2 linked regions of the Victivallis lenta genome follow. The protein of the gene in region 1 binds, or shares a complex with, the protein of each later gene. Links are inferred from orthologs where the notes say so. Each region holds a gene or a part of one and is shown on either strand. Other genes may lie near its edges.

Region 1 (8,748 bases):
CATTGCGATCATCGCCGCGTTTTTTCTGACTTCGGTCCTCTATGTGGAGCGGCATGCGTCGGCGCAGATGGGCGGCTTCGTCGCCGGTTTTGCGCTGCCGGCCTTTGTGATCGTCGTCTGCGGGCTGCTCGACGACCGGTTTTCCCTGGCGAGCCGGACCAAGCTCGTCATTCAGATTCTGGCCGGCGTGCTGGTCTGGGTGGTCGGCGCACGGCTGAAGTTCATCCTCTCCGTCGAGCTGCCGGATTATCTGGCGCTGCCGCTGACCGTGCTCTGGGTCGTGACGATCGTGAACGCCTTCAACCTGATCGACGGAATGGACGGCGTGGCGGCGGGGCTCGGCTTTCTGTCGGCGGTCTGCCTCGGTCTCTGGGGCGGGCTGCAGAACTCTTCCGCCGGGCTGGTGGCGATCGCCTTCATCCTGGCCGGCAGCTGTGCGGGATTCCTGCGCTACAACTTTTCTCCGGCGTCGATTTTCATGGGGGATACCGGCTCCATGTTCCTCGGGCTGTTTTTCGCCTATGCCGGACTGACCTGCTTCGGCAAGCCCGCGACGCTGACTTCTCTGCTGATTCCGGTGCTGGCGGTCGGAGTTCCGCTTTTCGACGTGGCGCTCGCCTTCTGGCGCCGGCTGGTCCGCAAGCTGCTCGACCCGAGCAGCTCCGGCATCATGACGGCGGATATGTTTCATTTGCACCACCGGATTCTGAAGCAGGTCAGCAGCCAACGCAAGGCGGCGATCCGGATCTATCTGCTGGCTTGCCTGCTGGCCGGGATGGGATTCGTCGTGCTGCTTTTCGAGCAGACCATTCCGGCGCTCGGATATATGGCGCTGCTGCTCATTCTGCTGCTCGTCGTGCGCCGGATCGCCGGAGTCGAGCTTTACGATTCCGCCCGGCTGCTGAAGGAGGGCATCTCGCGCCCCCGGAAACTGCTGCTCATCCTGCTGGCGGTTCCGGCCGTCGATCTGCTGGTTCTCTTCGTCGCGGATCTGGCCGCGCGGCGGCTGCTTCACATCGGCTTTCACGAATTCTGGTATGATTTCGTCTGCATTGCCGCGCCGATTCCGCTGCTCTTCCTGATCAGCGGCAGCTACCGGGTGCTCTGGCTCCGGGCCGGGTATGAGGAGTTCCGGCAGGCAGCCGAGCTCACATTGACCGGGCTGATCATCGGCAGCTGCCTGTTCGCCTTTTTCTGCGACAAATTCGACCGCGAGCAGTTACCGGCGTACCTGGTGCTTTTTTCGCTGCTGGCCGCGTTCGGCATCGGATTCGTGCGGTTCGTGCTCGTCTATCTCGGCATGCGCATGATGTGGCAGCTGCGGCAGACCGGCGTCCCCGGCGTGCGGAATACGCGCGTTTTGCTCTACGGCGGCGGTTTGAATGCAACCTTGTACCTGAACTATGTATCGGGCTGCGCCACCTCGGAAAACATGAGTTTCATCGGCATCGTCGACGACGATCCGGCCCTGGCCGGCATGCGGGTGTTCGGTCTGCCTGTGCTCGGTTTCAGTGCGGATCTCGAACGGATTCTGGCGCGTTATTCAATCGATAAAATCGTCCTGACCGTCCGCCGGACTTCGCCGGAGCGGGAGGCGCACGTTCTGTCGATCGCCGAGCGGGCCGGAGTCTCGCTGTGCCGCTTTCAGGCGGAGGAGCTCCGGATCGGGGATTTCAGGGTGGAATGACGGTTTTCCGGCGATCCGGTGCGAATGACGCATGAAAGATAAATTTTTTTCATTTGTTCTGTTGCAAAATCGGAAAGCGGGAGATATCTTAAAGAAAAATTTATATCATGTCAGGCATACCCGGCTGTACGATTTCGATTGGCTGTTTTGGCACAGGTGGGGCCACAAGCGTGTTTACGGAGATAAAAAATGAAGTATGATTTCACTCAGTACGTGACCAAGGATTCGGTGATGTCGCTCGACGGGCGGAACAAGCTCGAAGTGATGGACCAGCTGATTACCCGTGCCGCGGATCTGACCAAACTCAACCGGGACGTGATTTTCCGGCTCACCTGGAAGCGGGAGCAGATGATGACCACCGGGGTCGGCGGCATGCTTGCGCTGCCGCACATCCGGGTCAACGACATCAATCACCCGTATGTGATCGTCGGCGTCTGCGAGAATCCGATCGAGGATTACCAGAGCCAGGACGACCAGCCGGTCCGGGTTATCGTCTTCACCGTCGCGCCGGATGAGAATCAGGAAGCCTACCTTCAGCTGCTCGGCAGCATCTCCCGCAAGCTGCGCAACACGTCGCTTATTCAGGAACTGGTCGATGCGGCCGGCAATCCGGCCCAGATTCTCGATCTCGTCCACCGGGACGAAGTGAAGTAAGCGCGGAGGAGTTCAGGAAAATGAGCAGACCGGCCAGCCAGCTCGGAGCGAAGGCGCAGATCGATTTTCACTGTTTTTCTCCGGAGTGCGACGGAGTCGTCAAGTTCAATCTGGCGGACATCGCCGGGCGGGATTTTCAGGCGGTCTGCCCGAAATGCCACCGGAGCTATGCGCTGGATTCGGGTTTGAAGGACAAGCTCGGCCGGATGCTCGAGCTGATCATCGCGATCCGCAAGGCCGAGGATATCCTCGGCGACAGCAACGTGTCGGTCAATGTCGCCGGCGGAGAAGTCAAGATACCGTACGCGCTTCTGCTGACGCGCCTCAACACTTTGATTACGCTTGAAGTCGGCGGCCGCAAAGTGGATTTCCACCTCTGGGTCGAACCGGCTTCTCCGGATACGTTCCGCTGAAAACGACTGGTTCGAGAAAAAAAGTGGGGCGGGTCATCCGCCGTGCGCCGGCAGGTCCGGCCGGAGCGGATTCCGGCGGAGAAAGAGCCGGCGTTTGTTTTTTTACAGTGCCGCCGCACGGAGAAGAGGGCGGTTTTATCGTTACGGTTGTCAGGATTTAACATAAACAGGAGAAAAGGTTCACCATGACGGAACAGGAAATCATCAAAATTCTGGAAGATTCCGGTGCGCTTCTGACCGGTCATTTTCAGCTTCGCAGCGGACTGCACAGCAGCCGCTTCTTTCAGGCCGCTCTGCTTCTGCAGTACCCGGACAAGGCCGAAACGGTCTGCCGGTTCCTCGCCGATCAGTTCCGGGGGCAGGGGATTGAGACGGTGATCTCTCCGGCGGTCGGCGGCCTGATCGTCGGCCAGGAGGTCGCCCGTGCGCTCGGAGTCCGCGCGATTTTCGCGGACAAGGAGGACGGCCGGCTGGTCCTGAAGCGCGGTTTTGCGATCAAGCCGGGGGAGAAGGTCCTCGTCGCCGAGGACGTGGTCACCAAGGGCGGCCGGGTCCAGCAGACGGTCGATCTCGTCCGCGGCATGGGCGGGGAAGTGGTCGGCATTGCGGTGATCGTCGACCGTTCCGGCGGCGATGCGAAGTTCGATGTTCCGTTCAGAAGCGCCCTCAAGCTTTCGCTGCCGACCTACGAGCCGGCCGAATGTCCGCTCTGCAAACAAAATATGCCGATCGATCGGCCGGGGTCGAAATAAGATGCTGACTTCCATTCTCAAAGCCGTATTCGGCACGAAATCGAAACGCGACCTCAAGAAGATGGCGCCGCTCGTCCGGAAAATCAACGCCATCGAAGAGGAGTACCAGAAGCTCACCGATGACGAGCTGCGCGCCAAGACCGATGAATTCAAGGCGCGTCTCGCCAAGGGCGAAACGCTCGATGACATCATGTGCGAAGCGTTCGCCGCCGTCAAGAACGCCTGCCGCCGCCTGGTCGGCCGGGAGATCGAGGTCTGCGGGCAGCCGATGGTCTGGGACATGGTTCCGTTCGACGTCCAGATTCTCGGCGGCATTGCGCTGCATCGCGGCAACATCGCGGAGATGGCCACCGGCGAAGGCAAAACCCTCGTCGCGACCATGCCGCTCTATCTGAACGCCCTCACCGGCAAGAACTGCCAGCTCGTCACGGTCAACGACTACCTTGCGCTGCGCGACTCGAACTGGATGGGCAACATCTACAACTTTCTCGGCCTGACCTGCGGTTGCCTGCAGAACCAGCAGCCGCCGCACGAGCGCCGCGCCCAGTACGCCTGCGACATCACGTACGGCACGAACAGCGAATTCGGTTTCGACTACCTGCGCGACATGGGTATGGCCAATGATGCCTCCCAGCTGGTCCAGCGCGATTATTACTACGCCATCGTCGACGAGATCGACAGCATCCTGATCGACGAAGCGCGTACGCCGCTGATCATTTCGGGTCCGGTGCCGATGTCGACCCACCAGTTCGGCGAACTGCAGCCGCTGGTCGCCGATCTCCACAACAAGCAGAATATGCTCTGCTCCCGTCTGGTCCGCGAGGCGCGCGCCACGCTCTCCAGGGAGGATATTTCCGAGGATGACCGCGAAGTCGCGCTTCTGAAACTGCTTCAGGTCAAATTCGGCATGCCGACGCACAAGCAGCTGCTGCATGTGCTTGAGGACGGCGCGATCCTGAAGGCGCTTGAGAAGCTCGAGACCCGCGTGCGCAGCGACTCGAACCGCGGCATGCTGCAGGAGGTTCAGGCGGAACTCTACTTTGCAATGGATGAAAAGACGCATGAGGCGGACCTGACCGATCGCGGGCGCGCGGCGATTTCGCCGAACGACCCGAATGCGTTCATCGTGCCGGATCTGCTGAGCGAGCTTGCGGCGATCGATCAGGATGAATCCCTCTCGGAGACGGAGAAAACCGCGAAGCGCGAAGCGTTCCAGTCCGAGTTCGCCGCCAAGAGCGAGCGGCTGCACGACCTGTCGCAGCTGCTGAAGGCCTACTGCCTGTTCGAGAAGGACGTCAATTACGTCGTGCAGGATGGCAAGGTTCTGATCGTCGACGAACACACCGGGCGCATCATGCCGGGCCGCCGTTTTTCGGACGGCCTGCACCAGGCGCTCGAAGCCAAGGAACGGGTCCAGATCGAGCAGGAGACCCAGACCATGGCGACGATTACGATCCAGAACTACTTCCGCATGTACAAGAAGCTGGCCGGCATGACCGGTACGGCCGAGACCGAAGCGAACGAATTCCATCAGATCTACAAGCTCGACGTGATCGTGGTTCCGACCAACCGCCCCTGCATCCGCAAGGACGACAACGATTCGATCTTCAAGACCAAGCGCGAGAAGTACAATGCGATTCTGAAAGACGTCATCGAACGTCATGAAAAGGGGCAGCCGGTGCTGCTCGGCACGATTTCGGTGGAGGACTCCGAAATTCTCTCCCGCATGCTGAAAATGCGCAATATTCCGCACAACGTGCTGAATGCGAAGAATCACCAGCGCGAGGCCGAGATCGTCGCGCGCGCCGGCCAGGTCGGCGCCGTGACGGTCGCCACGAACATGGCCGGCCGCGGCACCGACATCAAACTCGGTCCCGGCGTGGCCGAGCTCGGCGGGCTGCATGTGATCGGCAGTTCCCGGCACGATTCGCGGCGCATCGACCGCCAGCTGCGCGGGCGCTGCTCGCGCCAGGGCGACCCGGGTTCGTCGAAGTTCTACGTTTCGCTTGAAGACAACCTCATGCGGCTGTTCGGTTCCGACCGGATCGTCAAAATTTTCGACCGGTTCGGCCTGGAGGAGGGAGACGAACTCCAGCATCCGTGGCTGACCAAGTCGATCGAAACCGCGCAGCGCCGGGTGGAACAGCAGCACTTTGCGATCCGCAAACGCACGCTCGATTTCGACGATGTCATGAACAAGCAGCGTGAAATCATCTACGGGCTCCGCAAGGAGGCGCTGCTTTCGGAGAATCCGCACGATGTGCTGTTCGGCGTGATCGAGCAGGTGATCGAGTCGCAGATCCAGCTGATCGCTTCCAAGCCGGAAGCCGGTGAAAAGGGCGGCGGCTTCAGCAAGTCGGCGCTTCTGGCCTATCTGAATGCGACCTTCCCGCTTTCGTTCAAGGACGAGGAGTTGACCGCCGGAATTTCGGAAGACGGGCGGCTGACCTCCGCCGACGACCTGACGCTGCAGATCGTCGACCGGATCGAGGAGGCGTACAAGGAGCGCAACGCCGATCTGCCGGAGGAGCAGGTGCAGTATCTCGAGCGTCACACGGTTCTCGAAGCGATCGACCGCCTCTGGCAGGAGCATCTCTACGCCATGGACGGGCTTCGTTCGAGCATGTCGCTGCGTGTTTATGCGCAGAAGGACCCGCTTGTCGAGTACAAGCAGGAGGCGTACAAGATCTTCAAAACGCTGATGGACCAGATTTACCACGATGTCGCCAATAACCTGTTCCGGGTGACGATGACGCGGCTGGCCACGCTGGAGGAGATTCTCGCAACGCTCCCGCAGGAGCTGATTCACCAGACCTTCGGCCAGTTCGACGGCGGTTCGATCACGGTTTCATCTCCGGAGCTTGGGCAGGGAATGATGAATCTTCCGCCGCTGCCCGGCATGCTCCCGCCGGAGCAGGGCGAACCGGTGGCGGAGGAGAGTGCGCCGCAGTCTCCGGTTCACCGTACAGCGCCGAAGATCGGCCGTAACGACGACTGTCCCTGCGGCAGCGGTAAAAAATACAAGAAGTGCTGCGGGAAAGAGTAACAGCACTTCCGCGCACGTAAATCAAGGCGGCTGAGGCGAAGCGCTTCAGCCGCCTTGATATGCAAGGCAAAACGGCTGCGCGTACACGGTCTGTTATGTGTATGGCGGCTGTGCTTTCGGCAGGCGCGTGTCTCCCGAAATCCATGATCCTGCCGGGTTGTCTTTCGACAATATCAGCGGTTTCGGTCAATCCTTATTTGCCGAGATTGCAATGCGGTATTCCTTGAGCGATCCGCGGCATTCGCCGCGCCGCTCACTCCGGGTACAGGCGTTAATTGATTGGCTTCTTTCAGAACAGCGTCGGCTGCTCGGGGGGCGGATCGATGATTTCCCGGACCGGCCGGAAGCTTCTGCGGTGGACCGGCGTGACTCCGAGCCGCTTCAGCGCCTCCAGGTGCATGGCGGTGCCGTATCCCTTGTGCGAGGCGAAGCCGTAGCCCGGATACTCCGCGTCGAGCTTCACCATCAGGCGGTCGCGATACACCTTTGCGACAATGCTGGCCGCCGCGATGCTGGCCGATTTTGCGTCTCCCTTCACGATGGCGCGGGACGGCAGGGGAAGGCCTTTGACCGGGCGCCCGTCCACCAGAATGAAATCCGCCTGTTTCAGCTGCTCCACCGCGCGCTGCATCGCCAGATGGGTCGCGTTCAGAATATTCATCCGGTCGATCGTTTCGACATCGATCTCTCCGATTCCGATCTGAATCCCGGGAACCGCGTAAATCGCATCGCGCAACGTCTCGCGCTCAAGCTCGGTCAGCTGCTTGGAGTCGTTGACCGGAGGCAGCGCCGCGCCGCGAGGAAATACAACGGCGGCGGCCACCACCGGACCGGCCAGAGGACCGCGGCCGACCTCATCGACACCGGCGACAAAACAAAACCCCTCCGCCCGGCATTCTCGTTCCAGGCGGAGGAGTTCGTCAGTTTCGGTCAGAAACCCGTCCAAGATCTTACTTCGTGCGGAGTTCCTTGACGCGGGCGGCCTTGCCGATCTTGTCGCGCAGATAGTAGAGCTTCGCGCGACGGACATCGCCGCGGCGGATCACTTCGATCTTCGCGATGCGGGGGCTGTTGATCGGGAAGACGCGTTCGACGCCTTCGCCGGCCTGAACCCGGCGGACGGTGAAAGTCTCTTCGATTCCCTGGCCGCGACGCGCGATCACGGTCCCCTGGAACTGCTGGATACGCTCGTTGCCGCCTTCGACGATCTTGACCGAAATCTTGATCGTGTCGCCGATGTTGAACTCGTGACGCTCGGGCTTCACTTGCTCGTTACGAATCTTGTCGAGTATGTTCATTTTGAACCTGCCTCCATTGTTTTCAAATAATGTTCCCATAAGTCCGGCCTCCGTTCCCGGGTCAGCCGTTCCGATTGAGCCTGCCGCCAGGCATCCACCCGCCCGTGATCGCCGGAAAGCAGTACCTCCGGCACCATCCGCCCCCGGAATTCCGGAGGCCGCGTGTATTGCGGGTATTCGAGCAGACCCGACGAATGTGATTCGTCGACGCTCGATTCATCGCTGCCGAGCACGCCCGGCAGCAGCCGGACAACCGCGTCGGCCATCACCATCGCCGCGAGATTCCCGCTGGTCAGGACAAAATCCCCCAGCGAATATTCACGGTCGACGGCGAGCTCAATCGCCCGTTCGTCAACGCCCTCGTAGTGGCCGGCGATCATGATCAGATGCTCTTTTTTCGCCAGCTCCCGGGCGGCTTTCTGAGAAAACCGCTCTCCCCTCGGGGACGTCAGGATCACCATACTGCCGGGCTTTCTCAGGTCCTCGACCGCTTTGACCAGCGGTTCGACCTTCATCAGCATGCCCGGCCCGCCGCCGTACGGCTTGTCATCCACCGTGCCGCGCGCATCGTCGGTATAGTTCCGCAAATCGACTGCGTTGATCCGGACCAGCTTCCTGGCCGCGGCCCGCCCGATGATGCTCTCGCCGAGCGGCCCCGGAAAAATTTCCGGGAACAGCGTCACGATATCGATTCGCATGATCCTCTGAACCGGTCAGTCGAGGACTTCGACCGAAACGCGCTTGCGTTGACGGCCGGCCGCGCCGGAGACCAGCGAACGAATCGCCATGATGGTCTTGCCGCGCTTGCCCACGATCTTACCGATATCCTCTTTCCTGCAGCTGATCTGGATCGAGCACCCCTCTTCCGTCTCTTCGGTGCGGATGCTCACGTCGCCGG
Region 2 (3,071 bases), on another replicon or contig:
CCGTTCCGATGAACGGCCAGACCCTGCCGCATGAGATCGAAGTCAAATTCGGCGGCGCGCGGGTTCTGCTGCGTCCGGCTTCGTCGGGCACCGGCCTCATCGCCGGCGGCGCGGTCCGCGCGATTCTCGAGCTGGCCGGAGTGAAGGACGTTCTGGCGAAGTCGCTCGGCGCGGCCAATGCGGCCAACGTGGCGAAGGCGACGTTCAAGGCGATCTCGCAGCTTTCGAGCCGCGAGGAGGTCTACGCGCGCCGCGGCATTCCGATGCCGCAGGCTGCTCAGGTCGCCGCGCCGGTCGCGGAAAACAACTAAATTCTGAAATAGGAATACTAGGATTATGAAACTGCATGAACTCAGCCCCAACGCCGGTTCCAGGAAGCGGCGCAAGCGGGTCGGGCGCGGCGACAGCTCCGGCCTCGGCAAGACCGCGGGCCGCGGCGAGAAGGGTCAGAAGTCCCGCACCGGTTCGTCGATCCGTCCGTTCTTCGAAGGCGGCCAGATTCCGTTGTTCCGCCGTCTGCCGAAGCGCGGCTTCAACAGCCCGGACCATATCGAGTACCAGCTGGTCAACCTGAACATCCTCGAAGAGAATTTCAACGCGGGTGACGTGGTCGATCAGGAGTCGCTCCGGGCGAAGAATCTTCTGGGCAAAAAGCTCCAGATGATCAAGATCCTCGCCAACGGAGAGATCACCAAGGCGCTGACGGTCAAGGCGGAGAAGTTCTCCGCGCAGGCCCAGGCCAAGATCGAAGCCGCCGGCGGCAAAGTCGAAGTGGTGGAATAAAAAACCGGGAAAGACGGTAATCTATGTTGCAGGCATTTATCAATACATTGAAAGTGAAAGATCTGCGTAATCGCCTGATGTTCACGGCACTTATTATTGTGATCGTGCGTTTTGCGAGCAGCATCCCGTGTCCCGGGGTCGACCCGGCGGCTCTGGAAAGTTTTATGGCTGAACTGAGTGCCAGCAGCAAGGACGGCGGCGGAGTTTTGGCATTTATCGACCTCTTCTCGGGCGGTGCGTTGACGCACTTCGCGCTTGGAGCGCTCGGTATCATGCCGTACATCACCGCGTCCATTATCGTCCAACTTCTGGTGCCGGTGATTCCCACGCTGGAGAAGATGCAGCGGGAGGGGGAGAACGGGCGCCAGAAGCTTTCCCAGTATACGCGTTACCTGACGCTCATCGTCTGTGTGGTTCAGGGCATGATGGTCGCGCTGGCGATGATCAACCCGGCCAAGATCGGCCTGCCCCAGCCGAACCAGCCGCTCTTTCTCGGCAATGAGCAGGTTTTCATTCTGATGACGATTCTCGTGCTGACCACGACCACGATGGTCTTCACCTGGCTCGGTGAGCAGATCACCGAGCGCGGCATCGGCAACGGCGTGTCGCTCATCATCACGATCGGCATCGTTTCGCGCCTGCCGCAGTCGGTGATCGAACTCGTGCAGATGGCCTGGAACGGCCAGACTCCGGACGGAACGAGCTTCAAGCCGGTGCAGCTGCTGCTGTTGCTGGTGGTCTTCTGCGTGGTGACGGCCGCGACGATCATGCTGTCGCAGGGCTATCGCCGGGTTCCGATCCAGATGATCCGCAAGACGGTCGGCAAGCAGATGACCGGCGGCGCGACCTACATGCCGCTCAAGGTCAACTTTGCGAACGTCATGCCGATCATTTTCGCCGGCGCGATTCTGATGCTGCCGGAGTATATGTTCCGTTATTTTGCGAGCCAGCCGGACGCGAGCACGATCTGGAATTCGCTGGCGCTGTCGTTCCAGAACGGCGGGACCGGCTATATGATCGCCTATGCACTGCTGATTCTCGCCTTCAGCTTCTTCTGGGTGGCGAACCAGTTCAACCCGATCCAGATCGCGGACAACCTCAAGAAAGAGGGCGCGTTCATCCCGGGCATCAGCCCCGGGCAGCCGACCGCGGATTTTCTGGATACGGCGATGACGCGGGTTACGGCGGGAGGCGCGGTTTTCCTGATGGCGCTGGCGCTTTTCCCGATGTTCCTTTACAGCAGCTTTAAAATTCCGTTCATGGTCGCCCAGTTCTTCGGAGGCACGTCGCTTCTCATCATGGTCGGCGTGGTCCTCGATACGATGAGCCAGCTGGAGTCTCATCTGACCATGCGGCATTACGAGGGATTCCTCAAGAGCGGCAGACTGCGGAGCCGCAGCGGGAACTGATTCCGCGGCGGACGGCGCAGAGTGATATTGTCGGACTGGTCCGACCGGTTGCGGCTGGTCGAATCAGTCCTTTTCATTTTGGATGAAACATATGAGCAACTGTATTGCAATCGACGGACCGGCCGCGTCCGGCAAGAGCACCATCGCGAAGCGGATCGCGGAAAAACTGAATATCGCTTATATCAACACCGGCAGCCTCTACCGGGCCGTGGCGCTCGCTGCGCTGCGGGCGGGACGTGATCTCGCTTCGATCGACCGGGGTTTTCTCGATACACTGCAGCTCGAATATGCGAAGGATGCGGCGGGCGGCTATGAACTGAAGCTGAACGGGGCTTTTCCGGGTCCGGCGCTCCGGACGCCGGAGGTTGCGGCCGGGGCGAGCCTTGTGGCGACCCGGCCGATCGTGCGCGACTATCTGCTGGATGTCCAGCGCGGCTTTGCGGGGGAACGGATGGTCGTCATGGAGGGCCGCGACATCGGAACCGTCATCTTTCCGGATGCGGCCTTCAAGTTTTTCGTGACGGCCACCCCGGAAGAGCGGGCGCGCCGTCGGCTTGCCCAGGACGGCGAAGCGGCGGACGGCGCCACGCTGGCCGAGGTCGCCCGGGAGATTGCCGCGCGGGACAAACAGGACTCGGAGCGTTCGGTCGCCCCGTTGAAACCGGCGGCGGATGCCGCCGTGATCGATACGACCGGTCTTTCGATCGACGAAGCGGTCGACACCATCATCGGGCGGATGACCCGGCAGCAGGAGGAGAAGTGAGGATGTTCCACGAAATCGAGTACCGTGTTCCGTATGCCGACACCGACCAGATGGGGGTCGTCTATTATGCGAATTATCTGGAATATTTCGAGCGCAGCCGGACCGAGATGCTGCGT

Evidence for each region. The genes of interacting proteins can lie anywhere in the genome.
Region 2: the proteins of secA (region 1) and secY are in contact, whole or in part, in a crystal structure (PDB 3DIN), measured with the Thermotoga maritima proteins. The link is inferred for Victivallis lenta from one-to-one orthologs. Residues at the interface, in WP_004082002.1 of Thermotoga maritima: Glu261, Ala262, Arg263, Lys300, Ala301, Arg302, Thr303, Ile304, Ile305, Leu323, Tyr324, Asp325, Pro326, Val329, Ser330, Tyr333, Ile336, Lys340, Phe345, Val349, Glu363, Phe364, Tyr374, Ser375, Gly376, Gly377, Glu393, Ile395, Thr482, Ser483; in WP_004081795.1 of Thermotoga maritima: Glu108, Gly109, Glu110, Glu111, Ala236, Glu237, Arg238, Arg239, Ile240, Thr241, Ile242, Gln243, Tyr244, Ala245, Arg246, Arg247, Val248, Thr249, Gly250, Arg251, Arg252, Val253, Tyr254, Gly256, Ala257, Ser258, Thr259, Tyr260, Leu261, Pro262.

The regions. Positions count from the first base shown.
Region 1 is NZ_VUNS01000020.1:75,814-84,561, reverse strand. Bases 3,161-6,752 are described here. They hold secA (preprotein translocase subunit SecA), read left to right. Parts: upstream 3,161-3,507; coding sequence 3,508-6,552; downstream 6,553-6,752. Other genes in these bases: pyrE (orotate phosphoribosyltransferase), read left to right, coding at 3,161-3,506. In the rest of the region: FYJ85_RS16220 (hypothetical protein), read left to right, coding at 1-1,687; FYJ85_RS16215 (PTS sugar transporter subunit IIA), read left to right, coding at 1,877-2,341; FYJ85_RS16210 (hypothetical protein), read left to right, coding at 2,362-2,754; more of pyrE, read left to right, coding at 2,940-3,160; FYJ85_RS16195 (ribonuclease HII), read right to left, coding at 6,842-7,498; rplS (50S ribosomal protein L19), read right to left, coding at 7,503-7,850; tRNA (guanosine(37)-N1)-methyltransferase TrmD, read right to left, coding at 7,847-8,548; FYJ85_RS16180 (KH domain-containing protein), read right to left, coding at 8,564-8,748. UniProt on the Escherichia coli protein: Required for protein export, interacts with the SecYEG preprotein conducting channel.
Region 2 is NZ_VUNS01000016.1:58,367-61,437, forward strand. Bases 1-2,999 are described here. They hold secY (preprotein translocase subunit SecY), read left to right. Parts: upstream 1-806; coding sequence 807-2,192; downstream 2,193-2,999. Other genes in these bases: rpsE (30S ribosomal protein S5), read left to right, coding at 1-311; rplO (50S ribosomal protein L15), read left to right, coding at 337-783; cmk ((d)CMP kinase), read left to right, coding at 2,284-2,955; FYJ85_RS14305 (acyl-CoA thioesterase), read left to right, coding at 2,958-2,999. Outside these bases: more of FYJ85_RS14305, read left to right, coding at 3,000-3,071. UniProt on the Escherichia coli protein: The central subunit of the protein translocation channel SecYEG. Consists of two halves formed by TMs 1-5 and 6-10.